DNA from 2 places in the Calorimonas adulescens genome. Region 2 is predicted to be linked to the other one. Evidence: riboswitches for the same ligand, from Rfam matches in the RefSeq annotation. Region 2 holds a riboswitch; the other holds the start of a gene.
The links. A riboswitch is a leader RNA that binds a small molecule or an ion and turns the genes downstream of it on or off. The one in region 2 is predicted to bind FMN.
Positions count from the first base shown of each region.

Region 1: linked by a shared signal. The riboswitch ahead of ribD (bifunctional diaminohydroxyphosphoribosylaminopyrimidine deaminase/5-amino-6-(5-phosphoribosylamino)uracil reductase RibD) and the one ahead of FWJ32_RS04645 (ECF transporter S component) in region 2 are both predicted to bind FMN.

Region 1 covers NZ_VTPS01000006.1:92,735-100,500, reverse strand. Annotated here, with positions in the region: gene FWJ32_RS05435 (hypothetical protein) at 37-225, shown strand; gene ribH (6,7-dimethyl-8-ribityllumazine synthase) at 321-797, opposite strand; gene FWJ32_RS05425 (bifunctional 3,4-dihydroxy-2-butanone-4-phosphate synthase/GTP cyclohydrolase II) at 812-2,005, opposite strand; gene ribE (riboflavin synthase) at 2,018-2,653, opposite strand; gene ribD (bifunctional diaminohydroxyphosphoribosylaminopyrimidine deaminase/5-amino-6-(5-phosphoribosylamino)uracil reductase RibD) at 2,660-3,745, opposite strand; FMN riboswitch at 3,830-3,943, opposite strand; gene FWJ32_RS05410 (S-ribosylhomocysteine lyase) at 4,009-4,452, opposite strand; gene cysK (cysteine synthase A) at 4,454-5,377, opposite strand; gene FWJ32_RS05400 (trans-sulfuration enzyme family protein) at 5,381-6,517, opposite strand; gene FWJ32_RS05395 (class I SAM-dependent methyltransferase) at 6,529-7,152, opposite strand; tRNA gene FWJ32_RS05390 (tRNA-Glu) at 7,383-7,458, opposite strand; tRNA gene FWJ32_RS05385 (tRNA-Gln) at 7,464-7,537, opposite strand; gene FWJ32_RS13435 (hypothetical protein) at 7,557-7,718, opposite strand.
Region 2 covers NZ_VTPS01000005.1:67,316-75,081, forward strand. Annotated here, with positions in the region: gene FWJ32_RS04630 (sigma-54-dependent transcriptional regulator) at 1-2,286, opposite strand, end outside; gene FWJ32_RS04635 (M23 family metallopeptidase) at 2,584-3,402, opposite strand; gene spoIID (stage II sporulation protein D) at 3,452-4,480, opposite strand; gene FWJ32_RS04645 (ECF transporter S component) at 4,542-5,138, opposite strand; FMN riboswitch at 5,201-5,314, opposite strand; gene FWJ32_RS04650 (hypothetical protein) at 5,432-6,208, opposite strand; gene FWJ32_RS04655 (ABC transporter ATP-binding protein) at 6,205-6,903, opposite strand; gene FWJ32_RS04660 (GntR family transcriptional regulator) at 6,896-7,273, opposite strand; gene FWJ32_RS04665 (THUMP domain-containing class I SAM-dependent RNA methyltransferase) at 7,653-7,766, shown strand, end outside.

The DNA.
Region 1 (7,766 bases), on a different contig from region 2:
ATACTGGAAATAATTACTTAAAAGGAGGCGTTTACTGTGAAAGAATTGGATATATATGCTCAAATGGCAAGGCTTAAAGAGATAGATTATAAGAACACCTTAGCCATAATAAGTATCATAGAGACCCTTATTGATAAGGGAATCATAACCAGGACTGATATAGCCAGAAAATCTGCACAGATAGAGATGGAGATGACTTATGACAGCGAGAGCAGGGCCAATTAGGACCTGCTCCTTCAGCGGTAAACTGCAAGGAGAAGGCCTTTAAGGTGGGGTAGTACACCTTTGCATAAAGAATAGGAGGCTTAAGCCTCCTGTTTTCAAATTATATCTTCATCTAAGGAATGGTTCAGATTTGCCATCTCTATGGCTGTCATTGCTGCGTCGTACCCCTTATTGCCGCTCTTTGTACCGGATCTTTCTATTGCCTGCTCAATTGTGTCTGTAGTGAGCACGCCGAATATGGTGGGAACACCTGATTCCAGTGAGACATGGGCCACACCCTTTGAGACCTCTGCTGCCACATAGTCAAAGTGTGGTGTGGCACCCCTTATCACAGATCCAAGGCATATGACTGCATCGTATCTGTGAGCTCCGGCCAGTTTCTTAGCAGCAAGGGGTATTTCAAAGGCACCAGGTACCCAGACAATATCTATGTTTTCATCCTCAACCCCATGCCTTCTGAGGGCATCAAGGCAGCCCTCCAAAAGCTTTGAGGTTATAAACTCGTTAAACCTGGAGACCACTATGGAGAACTTAAGACCGCTTCCAATCAGTTTGCCTTCGTATACATTCATAAATTATTCCTCCTCTATATCATATGGCCCATTTTTTCCCTCTTTGTGTTGAGGTACTGGCTGTTTATGTTATTCCTGCCGGTTATCAATGGAACTCTTTCTGCTACATGAATACCATATTTTTCAATGTCCGAAATCTTATCGGGGTTATTTGTAAGAAGCCTAATGCTGTTTATACCGAGGTCCTTCAATATAGCTGCTGCTGTCCTGTAGTCCCTGAGGTCTGGCGGAAATCCCAGTTGAAGGTTGGCATCTACAGTATCGTAACCCTCATCCTGAAGTCTATAGGCCTTTAGTTTATTCATGAGTCCTATACCCCTGCCTTCCTGCCTCATATATATGAGGATGCCCCGCCCTTCACGGGCTATCATCCGGAGAGCCCTGTGAAGCTGGCTGCCGCAGTCGCATCTTAAAGACCCAAATACATCACCGGTCATACACTCTGAATGTATCCTTGTAAGAACTGGCCTGGCCTTATCCCCTGATACATCACCCATGAGCAGCACTATATGGGGCTCACTCGAGTTGGAATCAGGATAGGCCACAAGTGTAAAGTCTCCATAGGCTGTGGGAAGATGTGTCTTTACACTCATCTGCATACCATTATTCGCTTTAAGCCTGTATTCTATAAGCTTTTCCACAGATGTTATCTTAAGGTCATGTCTTTTTGCAAATTCAATGAGCTGCGGCAGGCGCGCCATGGTGCCGTCATCATTCATTATCTCGCATATGACACCTGCGGGATAGAGGCCGGCAAGACGGGCAAGGTCAGAGGAGGCTTCGGTATGGCCTGGCCTTTCCAAAACCCCGCCATCCCTTGCGATAAGCGGAAAGACGTGGCCAGGCCGGTTAAAGTCTTCAGGCACGGCATCTGGCGATATCAATTTTTTTATAGTCTTTGCCCTTTCATATGCCGAAATACCTGTAGAGGTTTCCCTGGCGTCCACAGAGATTGTAAAAGCAGTCTCATGGCTGTCGCTATTTTTCTGGACCATAGGTGAAAGCATAAGCTCCCTTGCCCTGTATGAAGGGATGGACACACATATCAGTCCGCGTCCATATCCTGCCATGAAGTTTATGACCTCGGGTGTCACCATCTCTGCCGCAGCTACGATATCACCCTCATTTTCTCTGTCCTCATTGTCCACGACTATAACCATTTTGCCGTTTCTGATGTCTTCTATGACTTCTTCTATAGAATTTAACATTTATATCCCTCCTCAAATATAGCCGTTTTCTTTAAGCTTTTCAGCAAGGCCATTCCCTTTTTCTCCAGCCAAAAACTTCCTTATATATTTCCCAATCACGTCACACTCTATGTTCACCATGTCTCCAACCCTTTTTTTACCTATGGTGGTAGACGACAGGGTATGAGGGATGACAGATACCTCAAAGGTGTCCTCAAAGACCATAGAGACAGTGAGGCTTACCCCATCTAAAGCTACAGAACCCTTCTCCACTATATACATTAGAATTGAATTATCAGCCCTTATACATATCCTCCTTGAATTCCCTTCATTCCTGATAGAGGCTATAGTCCCTGTACCATCTACATGTCCTGCCACAATATGTCCGCCAAACCTTCCATCTGCAGGCAGAGCTCTCTCAAGGTTTACGTGGTCACCTATGCGGATGTTCTTGAGTGAGGACCTCAGGATACTCTCAGGCATAACATCGGCGGTAAAATGGTTCCCCATTACTCCTGTAGCAGTGAGGCATATGCCGTTTACGGCTATACTATCGCCTACGGCCATCCCCTGAAGGATTTTCTCGCACTCTACTGCCAGAGATATACCTCCGCCTGTGCGATTTAGGTGCCTTACCCTACCCATCTCTTCAACAATTCCAGTAAACACAGCCAATCACCTTCTTTCAGGATACCCTTCAATTAAGATGTCATCACTTAAGCTTTTAAGGCTTAGCCTTTTAAGTCTTAATGCCCCTGATACCGTCTTAAATCCTTCTCCTTCAACCGGTGTTAGGGCAGATGCTCCTCCAATAATCACGGGGGCTACAAAGAACAAGAACTTATCCACTATACCCTTCTTTACGGCGCTCCAATTGAGGCTTCCCCCTCCTTCAAGGAGGATACTGTCTATGCCCATATCACCCAGTTTATACATAAGCTCATTCAGGTCTACCATGCCATTTTCGTCCTCTCCTGTATAGATGACCTCTGCCCCTTTATCCTTAAGGGTACTCACCCTTTCAATAGGGGCCCTCTCTGTAACAACCACTATGGGCCTGTTGCCTGACAGCACATTGGCTGATATGGGGATGGAAGCCAGAGAATCTACTATTACAGGCCTGGCATCTCTCCCGTTCTTGATCCTGGTGGTCAGATGTGGATTATCAGCAATCACAGTGTTTAGCCCCACCATTACAGCTGAAACCCTGTTTCTTATAGAATGGACATAAGCCCTGGATGTCTCCGAGCTTATCCATTTAGAGTCTCCTTCAGATGTGCAAATCTTGCCGTCTAAACTCATGGCTGCCTTTAATATAACAAAAGGCAGGTGTGTCGTTATAAACTTTATATATATCTCGTTCAGCGCCTTTGCCTCCCCTTCCAGCACACCACAGCTAACCTCTATACCTGCCTCTTTGAGCCTTGCTATACCCTCGCCATCTACCAGCGGGTTTGGATCCCTCATGGCAACCACCACCCTTTTGATAGAGGCGTCTATTAAAACCTCGGTGCAGGGCGGCGTCTTGCCATAGTGGCAGCATGGCTCGAGATTTACATACAGCGTGGCGCCCTCTGCCCTCCTTCCTGCGGCCTTTATAGCGTTCACCTCGGCATGAGCATCTCCATAAATCTTATGGTATCCCTCCCCAACAATTTCGCCATCCTTTACTATAACAGCGCCTACAAGGGGATTGGGATTGGCCCTGCCGGCACCTTCTAAGGCAAGCTCCAACGCCCTCTTCATGAATACTTCATCCATGGCCTGGCCTCCTTTACGTATAAAATAAAAAGCTCTGGAAAAATACTCCAGAGCATACCTGCATACACAGATAGACACACTGCATCTACCCTTCTTCCATCCAGACTATACTGTCGGCCCCGTAGTTACAACGGATCTGCCTTACGGCTCGCGGGCTTTACCGCCGGTCGGGAATTTCACCCTGCCCTGAAGGTATTTTCTTCAGTTTTCATTATATTAATTGTACCACTCATTTTATTTATCGTCAATATATTATCATGTTTTCACACAATACCTATCCCCTCATCAAGGACTCTCTTTGCGTGCTGTCTGGCGTCCTCAAGAGAATGGTCTTTGTAGTTGCCGCACTGCCTCTCATTGGCAGCGGGGACCTCCTCTGTCTCCAGCACCTTCTTAAGTGAGTTTTCAAAAGCTCTTTTTATATCCTCCAGTGATGAGACGCCGAATTTTATGAGGTAAAAGCCTGTCCTGCATCCCATGGGTGATACATCTATGACCCCATCCAGTTCATCCCTGAAGTATCCTGCCAAGAGGTGTTCTAATGTATGCATCCCACCTGTGGACATAGCTCCTGTGTTGGGCGTAATAAACCTTATGTCGTATTTTGCAACCTTGTCACCCTTTTCTCCTTCTTCCACGGCAGCAAGGCGGACATATGGCGCCTTTACCTTTGTATGGTCCAGTTCAAAACTCTCCACTCTTGCCATGTTATCCCTCCAATCCATATATGCCCTCGGAGAAGTATCTGTCGCTCCTGTCGGGCAGTATCACGACTATATTCCCCCTGCCTTCTATTTTAGCATACTTTAATGCCGCACACACATTGGCACCCGACGAGGAACCAACAGTGAGTCCCTCTTTTCGTGCCAGCTCACTCACCATGGCAAAGGCCTCTTCATCGCAGATTTTTTCCACATGGTCTATAAGGCTTATATCCATGGTTTCAGGTATAAAGTCATTGCCTATCCCTTCTATCTTATAGCAGCCTTTAATATCACCGCCGCCTATTATGGAGCCCACAGGGTCGGCCAAAACCCCTTTGATCTCCGGTCTTCTCTCCTTTAGATATCTCATTACCCCTGTGAATGTGCCTCCCGTACCAGCGCCCATTACCACGGCATCTATATCCCCATCAAGGTCATCCCATATCTCCGGGCCTGTGGTCTCGTAGTGGGCCTTCGGATTGGCAGGGTTTGCAAACTGGTTGGGTATAAATGAAGCCGGTATTTGCGCTGCCAGTTCCTCTGCCTTTTTTAGTGCCCCCATCATCCCGTCCTCCCTTGGTGTATTTATTATCTCTGCCCCCAGTGCCCTCATTAGCTGCTGTTTCTCTACAGAAAACTTGGTCGGCACCACCAGTATCAGTCTGTAATCTTTATTGAGGCAGGCCATAGCTAAACCTATCCCGGTATTGCCGGCCGTAGGTTCTATGATAGTGGAGCCAGGCCTTATGAGGCCCTCTTCCTCTGCCTCTTTTATTATATAGAGACAGGTCCTGTCCTTTACGCTTCCACCGGGGTTGAGGTACTCCAGCTTGGCAAATATGTTTACTCCATGTGGGATATCAAGGTGATTCAGTTTTAGAAGCGGTGTCTTGCCTATTATCTCCCTTATATCGTTATAGTAACCCATCCCCTAACCCCCCATTGCCGTCCTGAGGTCTTCTATTATATCGTCCGCATCCTCAATGCCTACCGACAGCCTGACAAGGCAGTCGTCTATGCCCAGTCTGCCTCTAATGTCCTCTGGGAATGATGCATGGGTCATGGTGGCAGGCTGGCATATCAGGCTCTCTACCCCTCCCAGGCTCTCTCCCAGGGTGATGAGTCTGACCCCGTTTAATATCTTTAAGGCCAGTTGTGGAGTTGATGTCCTGAATGAGAGTATACCGCCAAAGCCGTCGGCCTGGCCTTTCATTATCTTGTGTCCGGGGTGGTCGGGAAGACCCGGGTAATAGACCTTTTCTATCCCTTCCTGAGTTCTAAGCCATTTTGCTACCTTCATGGCGTTTTCCTCATGTCTGTCCATCCTGACACCTAAGGTCTTTACGCCCCTTATGATGTAGTAGCTGTCCTGAGGACCCAGTACAGCACCGACGGAGTTCTGGATAAAATGCAGCCTTTCCTTTAGTTCTTCGGTGGCTGTTACGGCCAGGCCTGCCACCACATCAGAGTGTCCTCCCAGGTACTTTGTGGCGGAGTGTACCACTATATCAGCCCCTAGCTCTATAGGCCTTTGCAGGTAAGGCGTCATAAAGGTGTTGTCCACAATGGTTAAACCTCCCGCCCTTTTTGCGACCTCCGCCACTCTCCTTATGTCCGTAACGTCCATAAGGGGGTTCGTGGGCGTCTCAATGAAGATAGCCCTGGCTTTACCCTCAAAGGCTTTCTCTACCTCTTCTATTTTTGTGGTATCAATGTATACTGCTCTCAGCCCAAACCTTTTAAATACATTCTCCATTACCCTGTATGTGCCACCATATATGTTGTCTGGCAGGACTATCTTATCCCCAGAGTTAAACAGCATAAAGACAGAGGATATTGCGGCCATGCCTGAGGAAAAGGCAAAACCGGCCAGGCCGCCCTCCAGTTCTGCTATCAGAGACTCCAGCGCCTCCCGTGTCGGGTTTCCCGTTCTGGAATACTCGTATCCGTACGTTTCGCCAAGACTCTTTTGTTTAAAGGTTGATGTCTGATAGATTGGTATGTTGACTGCCCCTGTCTGTTTATCCCATGATATACCGCCATGAATCAGCCTTGTATTTATACCCATTATAAGCCTCCTCACTTTATTGCTTTTGCTATAAATATTGCGGGCTCGCATATGTCGCCTGACCTTGAAACTGCCCTCGCATTAAACCCGGAATATGACACCTCATATTCTGTAAATCCTGCCTCTCCAAGCCACTCTCTTATAGTATCAAGCCCAAAACCCAGCCATACGTCAGCCATCTCATCCCTGGCCCAGGACTTATGGTGTTCCTCCACATCACTGAGCACGAGTTTGCCACCAGGCTTTAATACCCTCCTGACCTCTCTCAAACCGGTTGGCGGCTTGCCCACATGGTGAAGCACCATATTGGCAAAAATCATGTCAGCCGAATCAGAAAGGAGTGGTATCTCTTCCATGGCAGCCTTTATAAATGTTATATTGTTTACTCCTGCAGCAGAGGCATTTTTCTTAGCCTCATTCATCATCTTCTCCGTTGGGTCTATACCAAGGACCCAACCCGCATTCCTTGCCAGTTCTATAGTCAAAAATCCAGTACCGCATCCAATATCCACTATAAGGCCTGGAAAACCATCTATCTCCTGTAACAAAAGCTCTCTCAGTTCGTCGCCAAAATATCCCTTCCTCATTCTGTCCCACTTATACGCCACTTTGTTGAAATATCCCACCACATCCATCTTCATCCTCCTAATTCATACTAATTTACTGTGAATTATATGCCTATTTTAACACTAAATTCATAGTAAATCAATAGGAATTAAGCATTTTAATTCCATGTAATTTAGTATGAATTAAGGTAGCGCAGGGAGTGGGCAAAGATGTGCAGTGCTTAAAAAGTGTCCACAAAACAACTAAGAGGCAGGTAAAAACCTGCCTCTTAAACACAATAAATATTTTCTTATGTAAATGGTAGCCCCCAGGGGATTCGAACCCCTGTTACCGCCGTGAGAGGGCGGCGTCCTAGGCCGCTAGACCAGGGGGCCACAAATGGCTGCGGGACTAGGATTCGAACCTAGACAGCATGATCCAGAGTCATGCGTGCTACCATTACACAATCCCGCAATTCAACTGACGATTGATATTATAACATGAGTTTTCCATTCATGCAAGTATTTTTTATGCTGGACTTTTTTCTATCTTTTTTCAAATCCTCCTGATGCCATTTCTCTTTTGGTATTGATACCAAGGCAGTAACAGTACGCATTCCCTCTATAGTCGTAGACGGCATTTTCACATTTGTCATTTAAATGCCTGGTTTTATCAGGGTCTTTCCACATGTCCCTTATGTCTA
Region 2 (7,766 bases):
GGCTTCAAAACCGTTTCCAGCCATAATTTCCTCCAGTGGTATGAAGGGTACACCTATTCCAAGATCCATAGACCCCACCACTGCAATTACGCTCCCACTATCCTTTAAATGACTTGTATCACCATCAAGTCCGCTTACAGCAACAACCTCTATACCAGTATATCCTTTTTCATGCAGAAAGTCATCTATCATATTTTTAAGATTGGATGCCGTTCCTTCACCTGTTATGCATGAGGTGACTATATATTTGCCGTTCCCTATGGATTTTATTCTGTTTTTACCCTTCCTCACATAGGGTATATGCTCACAAATGGCATCTTTTAGCTCTTTTAATGTAACCTCAGGCATCATAGCCTTTCTGGCTGCCTCAATGACTATGGAGGTACTGACCATATCGATGACCTCTACATCTATCCCTGTTCTCTTTTTTATTATATCAGCAAATGTGGTGAGTGAGCCCATATCTACAAGGAGCAGACACCCCCTCCCCGCATCCAATGAAAGCACCATGTTCACCGCCTTTTCCAGGGCCAGTTCAGGACTCATATCAAGAGGCATGTCAATAGCCCTGACAAAATCTACACCCAAAAGCGTATTGGCAACCCTCGCCATGCTGGATGCAGTAGTATCACCGTGGGCAATCACAGCAACACCTATCCATCGTTCTGACTTCATGTTACCTAGAACACCCAGGATAGCAGCCAGAAATCCCGCTTCGTCGTCTGGAATTTTAAACTGTGGAAACTTGTTATTCAGGAGTTCTACCATTTTCTCCGCAATCTTATATTCATCTGCATATTTCTTTTTTATGGTAGTAAGGTGGCTGTTGATTACTGTCTTGCCGCCCTTCAACCTTTCAAACAGTGAATTTATATGGAGAAAAATGGCATAATACAGCCTCTCACTAACATTTTCAACCGAATTTGAAACTATGTCAACAATATCATCTATGATTGTATAAAGGGATGGGTCTATAAGCTTCTTTAACGCTTCGCTGCCCAGGTTCTTTTTAAATTCAATCGAAAGCTGATTATAATATGATTCTATCTCTATATCCAGTATTTTCTCTATGTCATCGTCCTGATAATTCTGTGATTTAAGCTTTTCAATCCTATCCTCAAGTTTTTCGTAGAAATCTGTCTTTAAGAAATCTATCCCGTGAACACTTATTCTTTCTCTTTTATCAGCCTCCCGGAGGACTCTTTGTATATCCCTTCTGCTGTCTATGTTAAGCAGGCTGTTTTTAACATGAATCGGTAGCTCGTCGGTTGTGATAATAAGCCTGTCTTTTATGCCGGTTTTGTATTTTAAGAATGCTTTTGCGACAGACACCTGTATATCATTTTTCAGCTGGCCGATATTTCCGCTGCACTGATATACAAGAAAAGCCTTCATTGCATCGTCTACCATATCTATAGGACTACCTATCCTCTCAGATTCTATGCTTACAATATCTTTTACCAGTTCCAGCCTTTCCTCAATCGGCCTTTCTGCAAGGGCTGGCAGACTTATCACCACCGGTATCCTCCTCAAAAATGTGGCCAATAGTAAAGAGGTAGGGTCTTCGGTGGTAGCGGCCACGATCATAATGCTGGCCTTTCTCAAAGCAGTCTCACCAAGTCTCCTGTACTCGTCCTTATCCATAAGATAAAAAAGCATCTCCTGACCCTCGGGTGGAAGCCTGTGAACCTCATCCAAGAAAAGCACGCCGCCGTTGGCCTTTTCCACCAGGCCTGGCCTGTCGCTGTCCGCTCCTGTATACGCCCCTTTTGAACTGCCAAAGAGGTGGGCCATCAACAGCTCCTTGTTGTTGGCAAAATCCGCACAGTTAAAAGTCACAAACGGAGCGTTTTTACTTATAACCCCGGCTTCCCTGGAGTAGTTGTACATGAGTTCTGCAAAAAGCGATTTCCCAACCCCTGTGGGACCCACTATAAGCGTGGGCAGCCCATGTGGCGGATAGATACAGGCAGCCTTTGCCTGCTCAACGGCTGAAGCGAGGCTGCCCGATGTACCTATGAGATTATCAAAGGACGGTAAACTCTTATCCAGTATCCTCACCCTTAATGGCTGATCATCACTTACAACATTTTCTGCTATGGAGTAGAGTACCGGCCTACCCCTTTTCTTTTTGACCCTTCCTTCTTTAACCAGGTAGTTAAGTTCAGTACTGCAGTTATTGCGGCTTATACCAGCCTCTTCAGCTATTTCCTCTGTGGTGTACCAGTGGTTATCCGTTCTTTGAAGGCCACGCAGTGCTTCGTATACCTTGTCTCTTCTGCTCATGTGCTCCCCTCCCCAACTATATCTATATTATATCAGAATGTTTATTCTGGTGTAACAACTAATATGCCATGACCGCATCAAACGCACTCTTAAAGCGAGTCCATTATACTCTTATTGAGGGGCAAACGCAGCATGGGTATCCGCATGGAAGCATACCCGACGGAACACAGACAGAATTATAGAGTGTCAAGACGAATACCCAGGCATATAGATGCTGCTGGCATACTGATATGAACAATGTTGATTTTTAATGTAAAAAATAAAGGCCCGGCATCACCGCCAGGCCAATTAATTCGCCTAATATTTTACATAATCAGCAGGATTAACATTCTTTCCATCCTTCAGCACCTCAAAATGCAGGTGGTCACCATCAGCTATCTCAAACAGCGCAGTATTTCCAATCCTCCCTATAACATCCCCTGCCTTTACATTCTGTCCTTCCTCCACATCTACACTGTTATCCAGGTTACTGTAGCGGACAGTTATTCCGTCCCCCAGATCCAATTCTACCGTTACACCTAATTTCCCATCCGTGTAGACCCTTTTTACAGTACCATCCTCCACTGCCACTACATCGTTGCCAAACTCACTCTTTATGTCCATCCCATTGTGTGTTGTCCACTGCTTTAAAGTCTCTGAGTATACCATACTGTCAACAGCAAATCCGTTGCCAGCTATACCATCAACCGGTTTTATCCATGCACTGGTTTTTGTCTGATCACTTGATAACTCCTGCGATGACACAGGTTTTATACTTGGAGACGTATCAGACTTTTTGGGGGTTGAGGCTTTATCCTTCACTGTCTCTTCATGTGTCCCCTGACTAGTAGCTGTGTTACCCTCTGTCATATTTTCCTTTACCTTTTCATTAAACTCTTTCGTCTCCTCCATTTTTTGTGAGTCCGTAACTATTATCTTTGAATCGTTGCTTTTTAAGGTATTGTCCAGATTCTGCACATCGCTTAGCGGTTCTTGCGACAGTTTATTCCTGTTATATGTAGTGACATAGACGGCAGTCACCGCTACCGCCACAATACATACAAATAATAGCACAAAAAAACTCTGGGTGTTTATCACTCCATATATCTTTTTCCACCACTCCGAAATTCGTTTCATTTTTCCACCTCCAACAGGTAGTATAACCATTTGTTGGAGGTTTATACATCTAATTTTCTAATACCCACCACATGTTGGTTACTTCTATCCCTTGATAATAGTGTTTTAATATGTCAATGTATGTATAGCCGTGTTTGGCCAGGCCGTTTGCCCCGTACTGGCTCATGCCCACACCATGTCCGTAACCTGTAACAACAATCTTGACGGTATCACCATCAAACTTAAAGACAAAATTATTAGAATTCAGACCCATATATGTCTGGAAGTCCCGTCCAGATATTATCTTATTGCCCACCTTTATGTCTTTTACTCTGCCTCCTGCCGTGTAGTCAATTATTTTAACTTCCGAAGAAAGCTTATTCTGGTTTATCTTAAGCCCCTGCACGTTTCTTTTAAGTATGTTTACAAAATCCCTCCTGGAATACTCCACAGTTGTCTTAAATTTTGGGGCCCCCTCTTCGTAGGGGCTGTCTACACTCCTCAAGTATGGTATACTGTTTCTCCAGACATCCTCAGAATTCTCCGTCTTGCCTCCTGATATCGCATGAAATACGGGATCTATCAAAAGATCCTCATACATGGCCACCTCGCCTTTTGTATCCTCAACGGCCCTGGATATCTTATCCCAGTAATAGTCTGTATCCTTACCCCATGTAGATACCATATCACTCTTTTCTGCATAGGCCTGGCAGTGGGTGAAGTCAGTGCATATATCAGCCCCCTCATGCAGCTCACATCCGGGCCCACCAAACTCTCTAAGCCTTGCCAGGGCATATGTCCTGGCAGCTACGGCCTGAGCCTTTAATGCTTCCATCTCAAAGGCCGCCGGCATCTCGGCCGCCACCACACCTTTAACATATTCCTCAAATGGTATAGAAACAATCTTATTGCTTTTGGTCATATAGACACTTATCATTAGTACCCCACCATCCTTTTGAGCCCCATTACCACCCGCCTCTGTACTATCAGGATCTACATGGTGCGGCTCCTGTACCTCCACCTTCTCCTCTGTCACACGGCTGCCGCACCCATATGTAAATACAAGGGCTATTATAAGCAAAAAAATAAAGACCCTCATACCCCTCCTCCTCCAAATACTATGTATATGAGTCGGGTAAAGAAAGTATGAGGGCCAATTTTTAGTTGTGAAGTATAGGCGATAACCTCTTGTATACCAGCAAAGTAATCAGTGATACTGCCAGTCCTTTTAAGATATTAAATGGAGCTATCCCAAACACCACTAAGGTCTTTACATTCACAATTAAAGAGTTCACCTCACTGCCCATCTTGACTATAGCATCCATCGGTATCCCCATCATTGTCTGATATAGGGGTAAGAGCACAAAGTAGTTAAAAAGGCATCCCAATACAGTCATAAACAGCGTACCCAACATCATCGATATTATGGCCACATGCTTTGTCTTATGCTTTCGATACATAACACCGGCTGTAGCTACCAATGCACTCCCAACTAAGAAGTTTGCCAGTTCTCCCACACCTGCAGTAGTCGTGCCCTTAATAGCTATATGAAGCACATTCTTTATGAGTTCTATAAGTACGCCTACCACAGGCCCCAAAGCAAAGCTCCCCAATAGTGCAGGCACCTCGCTCAAATCCATCTTTAAAAATGCTGGAAACAAAGGCAGTGGAAATTCAATAAACATAAGTACAGTAGCTATAGCAGCTAACATACCAGTCTTTACAAGTACTGTTGTCCTTTTATGAACCATTTCCATTTAGACCCCTCCTATCAAAAAATCCCGAAGGCAATAACCTTCAGGATTTTAAACCCAACAAAAAAACACTTCTCCCATCCAGACTATACTGTCGGCTCCGGAGTTTCACCGGATCTGCCTTTCGGCTCGCGGGCTTTACCGCCGGTCGGGAATTGCACCCTGCCCTGAAGTTACTGCCTTCTTATTAAGTTCTGACTATATATTAGCACATATATGTTAAAAAATCAACAGCTTTTTGAGTCAAAGATGTTCGCTGAAGAGTGCAACTAAAATTACCAGATTTCTGTATCTCACTATAATACCTCCATTCTATTTTCATATAGCCACCCTGCCGAAATAAACATAAGGACTGCTATTAATATATAGAATATACCTGGAGTCAATGATATTGAAACGCTACCCGGGTTAAAAACCGAATTCAAAGTAGAAAACCCATAGATCTTCATCCAGATTGGCGGGAGGATATCCACCGTCCATTCAGACAATTTTTGTGCTATATAGCCTGGCAGTATATATGCTATAAATGCTGCAAGAAACCTGATAAAGGGTATATCTATAGACCTGTATACAGTGTAGGAAAATATACCGGTAATTATTCCAAACGCGAGAAATCCTGTGCCAAGAAGGTAAAAGCTTATCGAGTCCTTAAGGATTGCATTCCACAGTTGTCCTGCGTATACAGCCTGCACCTGAGCTACCCTCACGATGAGATCCCTGTTTAATACAGTCAGAAAGCCTGACAGCATCAACAGGTTATAGATGACAAACTTAACAAACACCAAAAGAAATTTAGCGCCTATCACCATATAGCCGCTAACAGGTAGCGACATAAGGGTGTATATCGTCCCATGCTTATACTCATCGCCCATTGCAGTAAAGCTGCCTACCACTGCCGCCAGGGCAAATCCAAATACCGGGATAAGCGATACGGCTGTGGGGGCGCCTTCAGGCCAGGCCGCTACCCTTGTCAAGAGAAAGATATAGAACGCTGCAAGTACAGCTATGGATATGCAAAAGCGATAAATCTCCGTATGATATTCATTTTTTAGCAGAGAATATAACCTCTTCATTGAAGCACCTCCTTAAAGATATCCTCGATGGATTTTCCCCTCTGGTCTCTCATTTCATCTGCATTGCCAGACATCATCACCTCTCCATGGTCCAAGAATATTACCTCGTCAAATATCTTTTCAATCTCGGACACCATATGCGTGGATATAATGATTGAACTTTCGCCTTCTCTGTAACCTTCCAGTATCCCGGTGATTATCTTGTCCCGCGAAAGGGGGTCTATACCGCTTAAGGGTTCATCCAAAAGGTATATCTCAGCGTTCCTGGATAGAACAAGGAGCAGTTTTAGCCTTTCCATCATGCCTCTTGATAGTGAGGTAATCTTATCCTCAGGGTTTAAGGCCATCAGTTTCAAGTAATCTTCTGCTTTATCTCCATTGAAGTCATCAAACATTTCTCTGTAAAAGGAGATAGCATCTTTTATTCTCATCCATTTATATAGATGGCTGCCCTCCGGCATAAAAGAGACTATGCCTTTTGTGGCAAGGCCTGGCCTCTTCCCATCGATCAACACTTCACCCTCCGTAGGTTTTAAAAGACCAGCAATTATCTTTAAGAGGGTAGACTTGCCACTTCCATTATGTCCTAAAAGTCCAACTATCCTTCCTTTTTCAATATTTAAATCCACGCCCCTCAATGCCCATTTGCTGCTGTATCTCTTCTTGAGATTGACCGCCTTTAAGAAATCACTCATTGGTCCCCATCTCCTCTCTGCAATATATTTCAATCATTGAAGCTATTTCCTTATAGGCAAACCCCAGGCCGTTCATCTCTTTTATAAAGTTTTCAATGAGCTCCCGGGCCATACTGTCTCTTATATTTCTTACACGACCTTCATCCTCTGTAACAAAACTTCCCATCCCCCTCTTCGTATTTATCACTCCCTCTCTTTCCAGTTCCTGATATACCCTCTGCATTGTATTGGGGTTTACTGTATATACGATGGCCATATCCCTGACAGATGCCAGTCTTTCCCCCGGACTAATCTCTCCTTTAGCTATTTTTTTCTTAATATCGTTCATTATCTGCAGATATATAGGATAATGCTCATCCAGACTGTTCATGTTTCACCTCCAATACTACTGTATTAGTTATATAGTACACTAATGTTACGCATATGTCAATCAAAATTTTTATTAAATTCTTCGCTCAGTCATTAGTGATTTATAACCTCCAAAGACATATTTAAAAATTATTTATCACTCATTATCAGTCTTGGATATATTCAACTTTATTTGCCCTGCAAATTACTGTATAATCTATTCAGAGGTGTATTTGTATGAATAGGGAAAAGATGTTAAAAAGGATAAAATCCCTGAGAGAGGAAAAGGGGCTCACACGTGAAAAACTGGGAGAGGGTTTTTCAAAGGGGTATATAAGCAAGTAAGTATACTTTATCTGGCAAGATCATACCCCATGCGGGTAATGGAAGGATAGGATGAAATGGCAAAAATAGACCTTATAGCGACAACACTTTTAGGAGTTGAATCCATTGTAGCAAAAGAGATAAGGAAATTGGGTTATAAAGATGTAACCGTGGAGGACGGCAGGGTAACA